2 regions of the Clostridium bornimense genome follow, and region 2 is predicted to be linked to the other one. Evidence: riboswitches for the same ligand, from Rfam matches in the RefSeq annotation. Region 2 holds a riboswitch; the other holds the start of a gene.
The links. A riboswitch is a leader RNA that binds a small molecule or an ion and turns the genes downstream of it on or off. The one in region 2 is predicted to bind S-adenosylmethionine.
Positions count from the first base shown of each region.

Region 1: another riboswitch for S-adenosylmethionine. It lies ahead of CM240_RS03625 (methionine ABC transporter ATP-binding protein); the one in region 2 lies ahead of CM240_RS09260 (O-acetylhomoserine aminocarboxypropyltransferase/cysteine synthase family protein).

Region 1 covers NZ_HG917868.1:803,296-811,331, forward strand. The annotation lists gene CM240_RS03610 (triple tyrosine motif-containing protein) at 1-1,342, shown strand, start outside; gene CM240_RS17195 (FeoB-associated Cys-rich membrane protein) at 1,359-1,514, opposite strand; gene feoB (ferrous iron transport protein B) at 1,527-3,308, opposite strand; gene CM240_RS03620 (FeoA family protein) at 3,310-3,534, opposite strand; SAM riboswitch class I at 3,767-3,863, shown strand; gene CM240_RS03625 (methionine ABC transporter ATP-binding protein) at 3,998-4,972, shown strand; gene CM240_RS03630 (methionine ABC transporter permease) at 4,962-5,621, shown strand; gene CM240_RS03635 (MetQ/NlpA family ABC transporter substrate-binding protein) at 5,653-6,465, shown strand; gene CM240_RS03640 (ribonuclease H-like domain-containing protein) at 6,675-7,325, shown strand; gene CM240_RS03645 (stalk domain-containing protein) at 7,501-7,965, shown strand; gene CM240_RS03650 (hypothetical protein) at 8,032-8,036, shown strand, end outside.
Region 2 covers NZ_HG917868.1:2,058,056-2,066,091, reverse strand. The annotation lists gene CM240_RS09285 (outer membrane protein assembly factor BamB family protein) at 1-1,924, shown strand, start outside; gene CM240_RS09280 (CarD family transcriptional regulator) at 1,947-2,441, opposite strand; gene CM240_RS09275 (hypothetical protein) at 2,603-3,115, shown strand; gene aat (leucyl/phenylalanyl-tRNA--protein transferase) at 3,149-3,805, shown strand; gene CM240_RS09265 (zinc ribbon domain-containing protein) at 4,163-4,582, opposite strand; SAM riboswitch class I at 4,806-4,907, shown strand; gene CM240_RS09260 (O-acetylhomoserine aminocarboxypropyltransferase/cysteine synthase family protein) at 4,999-6,288, shown strand; gene CM240_RS09255 (DedA family protein) at 6,491-7,135, shown strand; gene CM240_RS09250 (Na+/H+ antiporter NhaC family protein) at 7,369-8,036, shown strand, end outside.

The DNA of each region.
Region 1 (8,036 bases), 1.3 Mb from region 2:
TTTATCAATAGATAGTTTTACAGTAAGTTCCAAGTCTGTAAAGGTAGGAGAAACAGTAAAATTATCAGCAAGTGCATCTGGTGGAAGTGGAACAGTACAATATAAATTTGTAGCTAGAAAAGATAGTAAGGAAACAGTAATAAGAGATTATTCAACTACTAAGACAGCAACTTGGACACCATCAGTTGCAGGAGACTATGAATTATTAGTTTACGTTAAAGATAGTGATGGAAATAGTGATTCAGATAGTGCAAGTTGTACAGTAGAAGAATCAGATGAAGACATAGTGATAACAACAGATAAGGCATCACCACAAGTAACTGGAACTTCAATAAAGATAACTGCAAAGGCTAATAATGCAAAAGAATATAGATTTTCTATATATGAATCTAATAGTGGATGGAGTACGTTAAGAGAATATGGAACATCAAATACAGTAACATGGACACCAAAATCATCAGGAAATTATAAAATATGGGTTGATGTGAAGGATTCAAAAGGTAATGTTATTTATGGAAAAATGAATTATGTTGTAAAAGGAAAAACTGTAAGAGTAGAAGAAACAAATACAAATATCAAGTATACAGGAAGTTGGAAGACAGTAAATGGAGATAAATACAGTGGAAGTACTATAAAGACAACAAGCCAAAGTGGAGCAAAGGCAGAATTTACATTTACAGGAACATCAATAAGCTTAATAGGACCAAAGGATAATACAAGAGGAATAGCAAAAGTAACAATAGATGGAACAGTATATACAGTAGATATGTATAGTAGCACATCACAACCAAGAGTATATATGTTCCAGAAGAAGGGATTATCATCAGGAAAGCATACAATAACCATAGAGTATACAGGGTTATCAATGACAAGTGATGCAAATGCAACAATGGGCTTTGATGGAGTGGATATAATAGATGGAGATATTGTAGAGACTGAAACAAAGCCAATAACAAAGAGAATAGAAGAAGATAATGAAAAGATAAGTTATAGCGGCAAGTGGAATATATTAGAGTATAAAGACTATAGCAAAGGAAAAGCGCTAGGAACAAATATAAAAGGATCAAAAGCAACATTTAAGTTTACAGGAACAGGAATAAGCATAATAGCATCAAAAAAATCTAATAGAGGAATAGCAAAAGTAACAATAGATGGGAAAGTATATAATGTAGACATGTATAGTAATAATTTTGTACCAAGGACATATGTATATTCAGATAAGAACTTATCATCAGGAACACACACAATAACAATAGAGTATACAGGAAGTGCTAATAGTTCAGCAACAGGAAATATTATAAGTATTGATGGTTTTGACATAATTAATGGAGATATAATTTAAAAAAAATAATACTGGCTTATTTTAAGCCAGTATTACTTTTATCATCTTTTTTATATGCAGGGCATTTAGATGAACAATTTTTACAGTGACATCCCGATTTGCTTTTTTTTATATTAGAATAAAGAAGATATATAGCTAATAATATTATCAAAGCACCTATAACTATTTCCATAAAATATCCTCCTTAGAATATTGCAGATCCAATATTAAAAATTATAAAACTTGCAATCCAAGCTACAACAAATTGAAATATTACTGAGAAGGTAGCAAATTTACCTCCGAATTCTTTTTTCATAGCACCAATAACAGATATACAAGGAGTATAAAGAAGTACAAATACTAAAAAGGAGTAAGAGGAAACAGCTGTGAAATGTGATGGTAAAACACTAGATAGCTGTTGCCCAGCACCATAAATTACACCCATTGTGCCTAATATAACTTCTTTAGCCATTATACCAGTTATAAGAGAAACAGAACTTTGCCAATCTCCAAATCCAAGAGGAGTAAAAATAGGTGCAATAAATTTTCCTATATAAGCAAGAAAAGAGTCATTAATATTATCATTGCTTATATATCCTGTTAAATTAAAAGAAGACAGAATCCAAATCAGTACAGACATTGAGAAAATTAAAGTTCCAGCTTTTTTTATAAATCCAGAAGCTTTCTCTAAAGTGTTACGACAAAGATTTTTTATGTTTGGAATTTGATATCTAGGTATTTCGATAACTAACGGTTCATCATCATTTTTAAATGAAGTCTTAGAAAGTAAAATTCCCATTAAAAAAGCTACAAATATACCTAGTAAGTACAATGAAAAAATAATTTCTGTTTCATAACCAAAGAAAAATACACTAGCAAACAATGTGTAAACAGGTAAACGGGCATTACAACTTATAAATGGTACTAAAAGTGCAGAAAGTTTTCTATCTTTTTCACTTTCTAGAGTTCTAGATGACATTACAGCAGGAACAGAGCATCCAAATCCTATAATAAAAGGAATAAAAGCTTTGCCTGATAATCCCATACTTCGCATCAATTTATCCATTATAAAAGCGGTTCTAGCCATATAGCCACTATCTTCCAAAGCTGATATTCCTAAGAATAAACAAAGGATAACAGGAAGAAAAACAATAACTTGACCTACACCTCCAATAATTCCATCTACAATAAGTGAAGAAAACCAAGGTGAAGAATCTTTTAGTAAATTAGATAAATAAGGAATAAGGTTGTTTTCCATAATATCTCCTAAAAGATCAGAAAGTGGTTGTCCTACCCATGAGAAAGTAAGTTTAAAAATTAAAAATAAAAGTAAGAAGAATATAGGAAAAGCTAAAAATCTATTTAGTACAATAGAATCTAAAATTTTAGTCCATTTATCTTCATCGTTACTTCCTAAAGAGATAGTTGAATCTTTTAGAATTCTATCTATATATTTGTAAGTTTCAGCTTCTGAGGTAAAGTTATATTTAGAGGAAGTAGATAAACTACTAAAATCTTCAGATTCGAGAAGTTTTATAACTTTATTTAAAGTTTTTGAGTTAGTGGCAGAAATAGGAACTATATATAAATCTAAATTAGCTTCTAGCTTTGCTAAATCATAATTGATACCTTTTTCTTCAGCAATATCCATCATATTTAGTAATAGTATAATAGGCTTGTTGAATTTTTTTAATTCTGTAGTAAGATACAAATTTCTTGATAAATTTGATGCATCTACAATATTTAAGATTACATCGACTTCTTCTGTTTCAAGGAAAGTTTTAGCAACTTTTTCTTCATTAGAATAAGTATCCATTGCATAAATTCCGGGCAAGTCTACAATTTTAATATTTTTATTTAAAAAACCTTCTTTTTTTTCGACGGTTACCCCAGCCCAGTTGCCAACTTTATAATTGGAACCTGTTAAAGTGTTGAATAGTGTAGTTTTACCAACGTTGGGATTACCGATTAGTGCGGCTGTTAACATTTTATGCCTCCTTGATGAATATATTTTTAGCATCTTTTTTTCTTAAGGCTAAATCAAACCCTCTAAAATTAACTATTATAGGATCTCCTAGTGGAGCTTTTCTTTTAATTTTTATTTCTGTTCCTTCTAGGCAACCTAAAGCATTTAATCTTTTTACTAGTTTTTTATCACAGTCTATTTTTGTGATTAAGGCTGGTTGTCCTAATTTTAGCTCTATTAAACTCATATATTCCTCCTAATTTAAAGTTTATGTAAAAAATATAAGAATATGAACAATAAAATATTATTGGTCATGAAAATTATTCTCAACCGTATAATAGCATAATTGAATATTTTTCTCAATTATATTATATGTAGGACAAATATAATTTGCAATGTCACAATAGAATAATTAAAAAATAAAGGTGTTGACAATATTAAATCATCAAAATATAATGTATATAACATAATTAAATATTGACTTATCAAGAGAGGCGGAGGGAATGGCCCGATGAAGCCCAGCAACCTGAGAAATTAAGGTGCTAAATCCATCAGTATTAAGCTGAAAGATGAGGAAGATCGTATAAAAACTCGAGTTTTCCTCGAGTTTTATTTATTTCTATGAAGATTGCTAATTTAGTTAAATGATGATGAATAGAAAACCTAGTATAGTAATAGGAATTATGTATAAGGTATTTGGAGGAAATATTATGATTGAAATAAAAAACTTAACTAAAAGTTTTGGCGATGTATCAGTTTTAAAAGACATTAATCTAACTATAAATAAAGGTGAAATATATGGATTAGTTGGACAAAGTGGGGCAGGAAAATCAACATTATTAAGATGTATAAATAGACTGGAGACTTATAATGATGGATCGTTAAAGGTTGAAGGAAAAGAAGTTAAAGAGTTTTCAGAGAAAGAGATAAGAAATTTTAGAAAAAATCTAGGAATGATATTTCAACATTTTTCATTATTAGAGAGAAAGACAGTATATGAAAATGTTGCACTTCCTATGGAATGTTGGGGATATCCTAAAGGTAAGATAGAGGCTAGAGTAAATGAATTATTGAAAATAGTAAATTTAAAAGAAAAAAAGAAATCAAAACCAAGAGAACTAAGTGGAGGGCAAAAGCAAAGAGTAGCAATAGCTAGAGCATTAGCATTAGAACCGAATGTATTACTTTGTGATGAAGCTACATCAGCTCTAGATCCTAGAACGACAAAATCTATATTAAAGTTATTAAGAGAAATAAATGAGAAATTAGGTATAACTATAGTAGTTGTTACTCATCAAATGGAAGTTGTAAGAGAAGTTTGTAACAAGGTGGCTATTCTAGAAAAAGGTGAAATTGCAGCTGAAGGATATGTTGAGGAATTATTTTTACATCAGCCTAAAGCTTTAAAGAGTTTACTAGGAGAAGCAGAAGATGAGTTATTACCTGAAGAAGGAACTAATATAAGGATAGTATTTCCAAAAGAGAGTTCTGAAGGATCAGTAATAACATCAATGGCAAGAGAGTTAGATATAGATTTTTCTATAGTTGGAGGTAAACTAGAGAAATTTAGAGATGATGTATTAGGAGCATTGATTATTAATATTGATAAAGACAATATTAATAGAGTTAAAAACTATTTAGATAGTAAGAAGGTAGTATGGGAGGTAATAACTAATGACAGATAATTTTCCGTTATTTTTACAGCAAATATTGTTACCAGCATTAAAAGATACATTATATATGGTTATAACATCAACAATATTAGCATCAATAATAGGATTTGTTCTTGCAATAATATTATTTGTTACTGATAAGGATGGATTAAGACCTAATAGGTATATATATAAAATTTTAGATATAGTAATTAATATTTTAAGAAGTTTTCCTTTTATTATATTAATAGTAGCAATAATACCTTTTACTAGATTTATTGTTGGGAGAAGTATTGGAGAAACGGCAGCTATTGTCCCACTTACTATAGCATCAGCACCGTTTATTGCAAGAATAATTGAATCAGCACTTAAGGAAGTTGATAAAGGACTTATAGAAGCAGCTAAATCTTTTGGTGCATCTAATATGCAAATTATATTTAAGGTAGTTGTAAAAGAGGCTATGCCATCAATAATATCTGGAATAACACTTTCAATAATATCAATAATTGGATATTCAGCTATGGCTGGTGCAGTTGGGGCAAATGGTTTAGGTAAAGTTGCTATAACATATGGATATACTAGATTTGATAACAAAGTAATGTTCTATACCGTTGTAGTATTAATAATAGTTGTTCAATTAATACAAACTGTGGGGAATGTTTTATATAAAAAATTAAAATAATATTATTGTGAGGAAAAGGAGAGATTGAATTATGAAATTAAAAAAGCTAATAGCATTATCATTAACAGCAATAGTTGCATTATCATTAACAGCTTGTGGAAGTGAAGAAAAAGCTGCAGATGATGGAAATAAGACTAAAATTGTTGTGGGGGCGTCACCAGTACCTCATGCAGAAATTTTAGAAGAAGCAAAGTCAATTTTAAAAGAAAAGGGATATGAGTTAGAAATAAAAACTTTTGATGACTATGTACTTCCTAATACAGCAACAGAAGAAGGAAGTCTAGATGCAAACTTCTTTCAACATACACCATACTTAGAAACTTTTAATGAGGAACAAAAAACACATTTAATAGCAGGTGCTAAAATACACATCGAACCAATGGGAGCATATTCAAGTAAAATAAAAGATGTGTCAGAACTTAAAGATGGAGCTACTATATCTATACCTAATGACGGATCTAATGGAGGAAGAGCACTAAAACTATTAGAATCAAAAGGGCTCATTGAACTTAAAGATACAGAGATTCCTTCTGTATTAGATATAACAGAAAATCCTAAAAATTTAAAAATTGTTGAAATGCAAGCTGAACAATTACCGGTTTCACTACAAGATGTAGATTTATCAATTATAAATACTAATTTTGCAATACAAGCAAATTTAAATCCACTAAAAGATGCTTTATTTATTGAAGGAAATGATTCACCATATGCTAATATATTAGTTACAAAAGAAGGAAACGAAAATACTGAATGGTTTAAGGCATTAGAAGAAGCATTAACTTCAGATAAAATTAAGAGTTTTATTGAAGAAAAGTACAATGGAAGTATTGTACCAGCATTTTAAATAATAAATTTTAGTAAAAAGCTATCACATAGGAGCTGTCGCAAGAACGATTAAATTTCGTAAGCGGCAGCTTTTTTTATCAGTGCACAATGATTGAGAATTGTGAAATGTGAATTGAGAATTAGCATTTAGTATTTAGTAGTATTTAATTTTTGCTAATATGGATATATAATATAATGTATGAATAAAAACCATGAGAAGGTGAATTAATGCTAATAAGAGAGACGGTAATTCCTATTGATGAGATAAATGAAGAGTTATTATTAGAAGTTAATGGAGAAAAGAAGTTATATAAAAAATCTATATATTTAGATTTAGAACATTATGTATATAAAGTACCTATATGCGTTGGAGTTTTTGGAATTGGGTATTTAGATGAAGAGAATAATGAATTTAGAGTAGTACAGTATATGCTTGAAAATAGACAAGATGTAAGAGTGGTATTACATAAAGGAAAAGAGTTATTAGAAAAGTTAAAAAAAGAATTTGGAAAAAAATATATTACAACTTTTTCTGGCAATAATGATTTTACAGTAATTAGATATTTGTTTAAAAAGTATAAAATAGATATGGATGTTAACAAAGAGTTCGCATCTATAGATATTCAAGAAGAATATAAAAAGGCTAAGAATGAAATTATTGGACTTAAAAATTTAGAAAAAATTTTTAATATAGATAGAGATAGTGAAGTCATTTCTGGGAATACTTTGGCAAAGACTATAGGTAAGATGTTTCATGATGAAGAGTATTGTTATAGAATACCAAAGGAGAAAATAGATAAAATTTTAATTTATAATGAAAAAGATGTTTATAACCTATTTTTGATAAATACTTTATGGAATAAATTCATAGATAAATAGTAATAATATGTATTTAGTTGGTGGTTAGTTGTAGTTTTAAAAAGCTTAACTATCAACTAAATGGTATTAATAACGCTAAATTTTTCAGAATATTTCCAAATATCATTGACATAAAAAAATGTAAAACATATAATTATAGTATAGAGATATAAAAATTAATATAGGAGGTGTAGTTATGATATTTGCAGTTTTAGTGACATTATATTTAGCTATAATGTTAGTTTCATTATATATGTTTATCGTGAAAACGATTAGAGTGTCTAAATATGGAAAAGGCGTTTTTAAATTAAATTCAAAAAAATGTAAAAAGGATATAAAAGCTAGAAAAGAGTTTATAGTTCCTGTAGCTCCTTTTGCAGATGGAGACAAAGTATATCTTCCTTTAACAGCTGTAGCAAGATTAATCGGAATTAAAAATATAACAGAGAGCGAAGATTATAAGTTGATAATTAAGTTTTCAGGAAAAAATATCAAAGTAGATAATGATAATATCGTAACTCTCTCAAACGGATATAACAATAAGAAAAAATTCTCTGATGTTCAAGTGAAGAACGATCATGTTATGATAGAAAGTAGAATTTTAAGAGATTTATTTGGAGTATATGTAGAGATAGTTGACGATAACGTAATTTTAAGATAATTAAGAGTCCAGTAATGGACTTTTTTTTTATGTCTTCTCATATGTATATAAAGAGGAGGAGATAATATGTT
Region 2 (8,036 bases):
ATTATCAAATACACTTACAGAAAGTATATCATGGTCATCAAGGATTGCTTATGGTGATGGAAAGATATTTGTACCTACTAATAATGGAAGGATACAATGCGTTGATGCTGATACTTTAGATATGTTGTGGATAAGTCCTGTTATAGAAGATACAAGTCTACAAGGTATTGGGACAGTAGTATATTATGATGGTTATGTTTATTGTGGAGTATCTAGTAATTCTGGTGATAATGGATTTTACTATGCACTATCAGTAGAAGATAAAAATACTAAAAAGAGTGATGAAATAAAAGATTATGCATGGAAATATGAACCTAAAGAAGGAAAGAAAGGTTATTATCTAACAGGAGGGGCTGTGGTAGGTAATAATATTATTTTTGCAGGAGAAAAGGGAGAAGTTGTTGCTCATAGTTTAAAAGAAGATAAAGTTATAGATGCTATAGATATTGGCGATGGAATAAGAAGTTCAATACATTATGATAAAAAAAGTGAAAAAATATATTTATCTACAAAGGGTGGATCAATATGTTCAATTAAAGTAAATGAAGATGGTACTTTTGATAAAGGTTCATTAATTAGTACCGTTATAGGGGCTGATTCAGTATCGAGTCCTGTAGTATATAATGGAAGAGTATATGTGTGTAGTGGAAAAAACTTTTTGGTGTTAGATGGTACAAGCTTAAATACTATATATCAAATATGGGGAATATCATCAAAATCATCACCAATATTAACTACAGCTTATGCTAATAAGGATAACAATAATACGGTATATTTATATGTATTTAATTCATCAAGTCCTGATAGTATATATTGTATTAAGGATTTCGAAGGAAATACTAAAGAGAATTATGAAAAAATTATTTCTACTAGCAAGCCGCATTCAAATAATTCATCAGCGGCAATAGATGAATATGGAAGTATATATTTTAAAAATGATTCAGGATATCTATTTTGTTTTAAAAATGAGAATGGAGAATATATAGCAGAAGATATTATTTTAGCAATAAATAATCTTCCAGATATTAATGAAATAACATTAGATGATAAGATTATAGTAAAAAATATATTAAATAGGTATAATTCTTTAAGTGATGAAGAAAAGAAAAAGGTTTCTAATGTTGATATGTTGAATAATGCTATTACCAAGATAGAATCATTAAAAAATATAAAAGATGAAGTAGCAAATATTATTAAAGATATAAATAACCTTCCAGAAGTTATTACCATAGAAGAAAAAAATACTATAAACCAATTGTTAGATAGATACAATGCGCTTCCAGAAGGATATAAAAGTTCGGTTACAAATATAGATGTACTTTTAGATTTAAGTAAAAAATTAGATAATGAAGAAAAAGAAAAAGAAGTTAATGATTTAATAAGTAAAATAGACAGTTTGCCTTCTGATAAAGATGTAGTACTTGATAACAAGGAAGAGATATATAGTTTATATAATCAGTTTGAAAAACTTACAGAAGAAGAAAAAGCTAAAGTGACTAATATAGATAAATTGATGGCGCTTAAAAATAGAATATTAGAAATTAGGGAAATAGTAAATGGCATTAGAGATGATATATGGGAGAAAGTAGATAAAAATAATATCACTTTAGATGATAAAGAAACTGTAGAAGATATAGTAAAAAGATACGATGCTCTAAATAGTAAGGATAGGAAATATGTTGATAACTTTAGTAAAGTTGAGGAAGCTAAAGGTAAAATTGAAGAATTAGCAGCAGGAATTATATTAACAGAAGATGATATTACAGATAATAAAGATAGTAATAATAGCAATAAAGAGTTATCTAAAACTGGTGGAATAGGAAAAGAGCTTATAGCAGTAATAGCCATTATTATATTAATTTCGGGAATAGTAGTTTTGTATTTAAGTAGTAAGAAGAAAAATATTGAAGATAAAAATAGGTAGAGCAAAATCTCTATCTATTTTTTTAAATTCCTGCAAGAGAATTATCTAATAGAGAAGTGGCTTCAATGGTAGTTAAATTTTTACTAAGACTTATTTCATCAACTAAAATTTTGCGAGCATTATATAGTATTTGTTTTTCACTAGAATTTAATTTAGAATCATTTTGTATATGTGTAAGTTCTAGTATTACTTCAAAATAATCTTTTAAAGTTCCAGAACTAAGTTTGCTTTTATTGTCTTTGATTCGTTGTTTTGAATCTATATTCGTAGAGTGGCACCCATTATCCAGAAAGTAATCTAAATTGTTTAAATACTTATCTAGAGTTTGTGAATCGGAAACTAATCGTGCATTGGAAACTTCCATACGATTGCAGGGTAACATTAATTTTAATGTGCTATTTACTAAATGAATGTCATAATAATCTTGCATAGTATCTTGAAATTCTCTTGGTTCTATATCATCGATTATCCCCACTCCCTGATTAGGAAAGACAATTTTATCACCTTTATTGTACAAATTCATTACCTCTTTTACATTATATTTTGTTATCATTATTATTTTAACATATAATTTATAATAAGGCTAATTTGGACAAGCTACTACTAAATAAAAACAGTTTGGTAGTATATAACATATATTGAATAATAGCAAGATAGATATATAATAGAGGTATATGAATGGGTGTAAATAGATATAATTTTATGAGATATAAAGGTAATGATATAAATAGTGAAGAGATAGATAGAGATGGTATTGATATTGAAAATTCAGAAGATAAGGAAGGAAGTACGTCATCTAATAGTGATATAAGTTATCCAGACTCTGAACTTATAAGACAACTAGGTGTATTAAATTTATCAATAAATACAATATATATTATTGTTTTAGCTATATTTATGAATATAAATTATCTTTATGACTCAAGAGGAAGACTATTAGATGAGATTAATGGTACAAATTATATGGAGAATGCACCAGATTTCAGTGATGCTCCAAGAATAGCAAATAAGCTATTTTTATATGCTACAGGAGTATTTCTTGAAATAAACTTTGAAGAACTTCAAGTAGTTTCATCGATGACAGGAGAAGATAGAGATGAAAAAGCTATTAGGAATGCTAATAATAACTTACTTTCTAGTTTGCTTATTTTTATAGCTACAGGAATAAGTCATGATACGTTAAATTTCTAGTTATCACAGAAGAATGAAAAGGGGGAAGATACTATGGCAGTATATATGTTAAATGAAGATATTGTGTTTCCTGCACCAGAATTAGCTGATGAAGATGGATTGTTAGCAGTTGGTGGTGATCTTTCAATAGAGAGGTTAATTTTAGCTTATGTAAATGGCATTTTCCCTTGGTATGGAGAAGATGACGATATTCTTTGGTGGTGTCCTAAAAAGAGATTTATTATAAAGCCAGAAAAAATAAAGATATCTAAGTCTATGAAAAAGATATTAAGAAACGGTGGCTTTCAGGTAAAATTTGATGAAGATTTTTCAGCGGTAATAAGCAATTGTAAGGAGTTAAGAGAAGATAAAGAGGGTACATGGATTAATAATGATATGAAAGAAGCTTATATAAATTTATTTGATCATGGATTTGCTTCAAGTGTAGAGACATATAAAGATGGAGAATTAGTTGGAGGACTTTATGGTGTTAAGATAGGAAAATGTTTCTTTGGAGAGAGTATGTTTTCTAAAGTATCTAATGCTTCAAAAGTTGCTTTAATTACTTTAGCTAAAAGGTTAGAAGAAGAAGGATTTCAATTTATTGATTGTCAGATGTATACTAGTCATTTAGAAAGTATGGGAGGAGAATTTGTAGAGTGGAATACCTTTAAGGAAATGATAAAGAAAGGAATAGGTGATAGTGAGTAAGTAATAAGGAATAGTTAAGGGAAATTAAGGCACAGATATATGGCACAGGTATGAGGGCACAAGACACAGGTATAGAGGAAATTCCTGCGGAATTTCTTAGATTACAAGTGTTGAGTAAAATGTTATAAGTTAGACTATGTTTCTTATTTAGATTATAGTTGATATATAAGTCAATACAGGGGGCTCCTGAAAGTTGCACTTTCATGAAGCGTTGAATATATATTTGTATAGTATTATATATAAAGATTTAAGTTTATATTAGTACCTGTTCTAGTTAAGTAGTGGTAAAACTATATCTTTATTCTAAAAAGGATACTGTTGCACAAAGTAGATTTCTATGTGTAACAGTATCCTTTTTTATGTTCTTAAGCGGAATTCATTATGACATCTCTTGCAAGTAGCTATTATTTTACCTTTTCTACGAGGTAATCTTAATTTTTGACCACAATTTGGACAAGCGACAATTTTATATTGAATCTTTTGATTTATAGTATATTTAAGTCTTGTAAACATTGGGGGTATAAGTTCTAGACTGACATTAGTCATATAAGGTAATTGTCTATTAAATTTTCTTAATATATTGTTGATAAAGGTAGTAAATTTACTTAATTCTTGTGAACGTTTATAAGTATTTTTTGAAAATGCTCTAAATACAACTATTCCCCAAAGGATAAGGCTAATTAATCTAGGGATTTTTCCAAAGTTAAAAAATAGACTTATTATTAAAATAAAAATAGATAACAGGTCAAAGCCGTAAGTTCCTGACAGAATATTCATTGATTATCCTCCGATCTTAATAAAATGTAATATATATAATTTTATCATATATTAAGATTCAAAGAATTAAATTTATTGTTAATATGAATTTAAAAATTATTCCTGTAAAAAAGATATTTTCTTATAATAATATGTTGACATAGTAAAAATAATACAATATAATAATAATCACAAAGAAAACATATAAAACATATGGGCTTTATAGGAAAATAAAAAGCTCGTATTCTTATCAAGAGTGGTGGAGGGACTGGCCCAATGAAACCCGGCAACCTAATGGGAAAACCTATAGGTGCTAAATCCTGTAGCAATAGCTAAGAGATAAGAGGATGTATCTAAAGTACTAGAAGATTCTCTCTGGTACATTTTTTTATTTATTAGTAAAGAAATATTAGATAAATAAAAAGGGGCGATTTAAGATGAGTAATCAAGAAAGAAAATTAAGGTTTGAAACATTACAACTTCATGCAGGACAAGAAGAACCGGATCCAGCAACAGGGGCAAGAGCAGTTCCTATATATCAAACAACTTCTTATGTGTTTAAGGATTCAGCTCAAGCAGCAGCAAGATTTGGACTAGCTGAAGGTGGAAATATTTATGGACGTCTTACTAACTCAACTCAAGGGGTATTTGAAGAAAGAGTAGCAGCATTAGAAGGCGGAGTAGCAGCACTTGCAGTAGCATCAGGAGCAGCAGCAATAACTTATGCAATACAAAATATAGTTTCAGCAGGACAACATGTAGTTGCGGCTACAACTATATATGGGGGAACTTATAATTTACTTCTTAACACACTACCAGAGTATGGAATAACAACTACATTTGTTGATCCAGACGATGTAAATAATTTTGAGGAAGCAATACAAGAAAATACAAGAGCCATATTTGTTGAATCTCTTGGAAATCCAAATTCAAATTTAATAGATATTGATGCATTATCAGAAATTGCACATAAACATGGTATACCATTAATTGTTGATAGTACATTTGCTACACCATATTTATTTAGACCAATAGAACATGGAGCAGATGTAGTGGTTCATTCAGCAACTAAGTTCATTGGTGGACATGGAACATCACTAGGTGGTGTAATTGTTGATTCAGGAAAATTTGATTGGGAAGCATCAGGTAAATTTCCAAGCCTTACTGAGCCAAACCCAAGTTATCATGGAGTAGTGTTTACTAAAGCAGCAGGAGCAGCAGCTTATGTAACTAAAATACGTGCAATATTACTAAGAGATACAGGAGCAACAATTAGTCCATTTAATGCATTCTTATTATTACAAGGATTAGAAACATTATCACTAAGAGTTGAACGTCATGTAGAAAATACTTTAAAAGTAGTAGAATTTTTAAAGAATCATCCTAAGGTAGAAAATGTTAACCATCCATCATTAGCAACAGGAAAGCAAAAGGAATTATATGATAAATATTTCCCAAATGGAGGAGGTTCAATTTTTACTTTTGAAATCAAAGGTGGACAAAAAGAAGCTACTGAGTTTATAGATAGACTTAAAATATTCTCACTTCTTGCTAATGTAGCAGATGTAAAATCACTTGTTATTCATCCAGCTACTACAACTCACTCACAATTAGAAGGAGAAGAACTTTTAAAATCAGGAATTAAGCCAAACACTATTAGATTATCAATTGGTACTGAACATATAGATGATATAATTGATGACTTAAAACAAGCATTTGGTGAGTAGTAAATGCTATAAAATAATGGATTGTTCTGTATAGAGTATATTTTTATAAAGAAGGGGTTACGTTTAGTAACTCCTTTTTTAATTTAACTTCTTAAATAAAGCATATAAATTTTACAGATGTTTATTGATTAGAATTATTTAACATAAACTTAACATTAAAATGCTATAATTAGTAAAAATATGTTAAGGAGTGCTAATTTATATGATGAATTTTATTGAAGAGTTATTGCATTTTGATAGGTATATACCTGTTATTATGGATAACTATGGAGTACTTATATATGTACTGTTATTTTTAATTATTTTTTGTGAAACAGGGTTAGTAGTGACACCTTTTTTACCAGGAGATTCTATTATTTTTGCCTGTGGTGCTTTAGCGGCGGTTTCAGGTATGAATATACTTGTATTAATAGTAATATTTTTTTCAGCTGCTATTTTAGGTGATGGTACTAATTATCTTATTGGAAAGAAATTAGGTGAGAGACTTGTAAATAGTAATAGTAGGTTTATTAAGAAGAGTTATATAGATAAAGCGCAAAGCTTTTATGAAAAGTACGGTTCTAAGGCTATAGTTTTAGCAAGATTTGTTCCTATAGTAAGAACATTTGCTCCATTTGTAGCTGGTATAGGTAAGATGTGCTACAAGAAATTTGGTGTTTTCAATATTATTGGAGGTACTATTTGGGTAAGTTTATTTTTATCCTTAGGATTCTTTTTTGGTAATATCCCAGTAATAAAAAATAATTTTTCTTTAGTTACAATAGGAATTATTTTAATTTCATTATTGCCTGTTTTAGTAGAAGTGATAAAGCATATGAATAGTACAAAAGATCAAGTTAATAGCTAAGGTATACTAATAATATATTATGATTCAGTGTATAAAAATTTTATTCTTTACTAATTTATTAAATTATGTTTTCAATTAGTTTATGATATGTTAAAATCGTATCTGGTCTAAAAATATAAGTAATTAAAAGTTATAAATTATTGATGTAGTTATAAATAAATTAATTAAAAAGGCTATATTGGATAAAATATAAAGTAAACGTAATTTACTAATGAAAAGGGAGAGAAGTACATATGGATCATTATGGTATACTTAGTGTTTTACCAGCGTTAATAGTTATCATATTTGCATTGATAACTAAAAGAACTTTAGAAGCGTTATTGTTAGGAACGATTGCTACATATGTAATCATTTATGGCCCTAGTTTTGCGCCAATGTGGTCGGAAGCCTTTTTTAAGGCAGCTGGTGATGCTGATAATCAATGGGTATTAATCGTTTGTGGATTATTTGGAAGTTTAATTGCACTACTAGCTAAATCGAAAGGAACATTAGGTTTTGCAGGAAAGCTAGAAAGATATTGTAATACCAGTAAAAAGACATTGTTAACTACTTGGATATTAGGAATTTTAATATTTATTGATGAATATTTAAATATAATGACTCTAGGGGCTTGTATGAAAAAAATATCAGATAAAAAGAAGATTCCAAGAGAATCTTTAGCGTACATAATTGATTCTACAGGAGCGCCTATTTGTGTTTTACTTCCTTTTTCAACCTGGGCTATTTTCTATTCTAGTGTATTTTATAAGCAAAATGGTATACCAGATTTAAATTTTGGTGGTGAAATAGCTACTTATTTAAGAGTTATTCCATTTACTTTTTATGCATGGATTTCAGTAATAATAGTACCATTATTTATCTTAGGAGTTATACCAAAGTTAGGTAGAATGAAGGTAGCTTA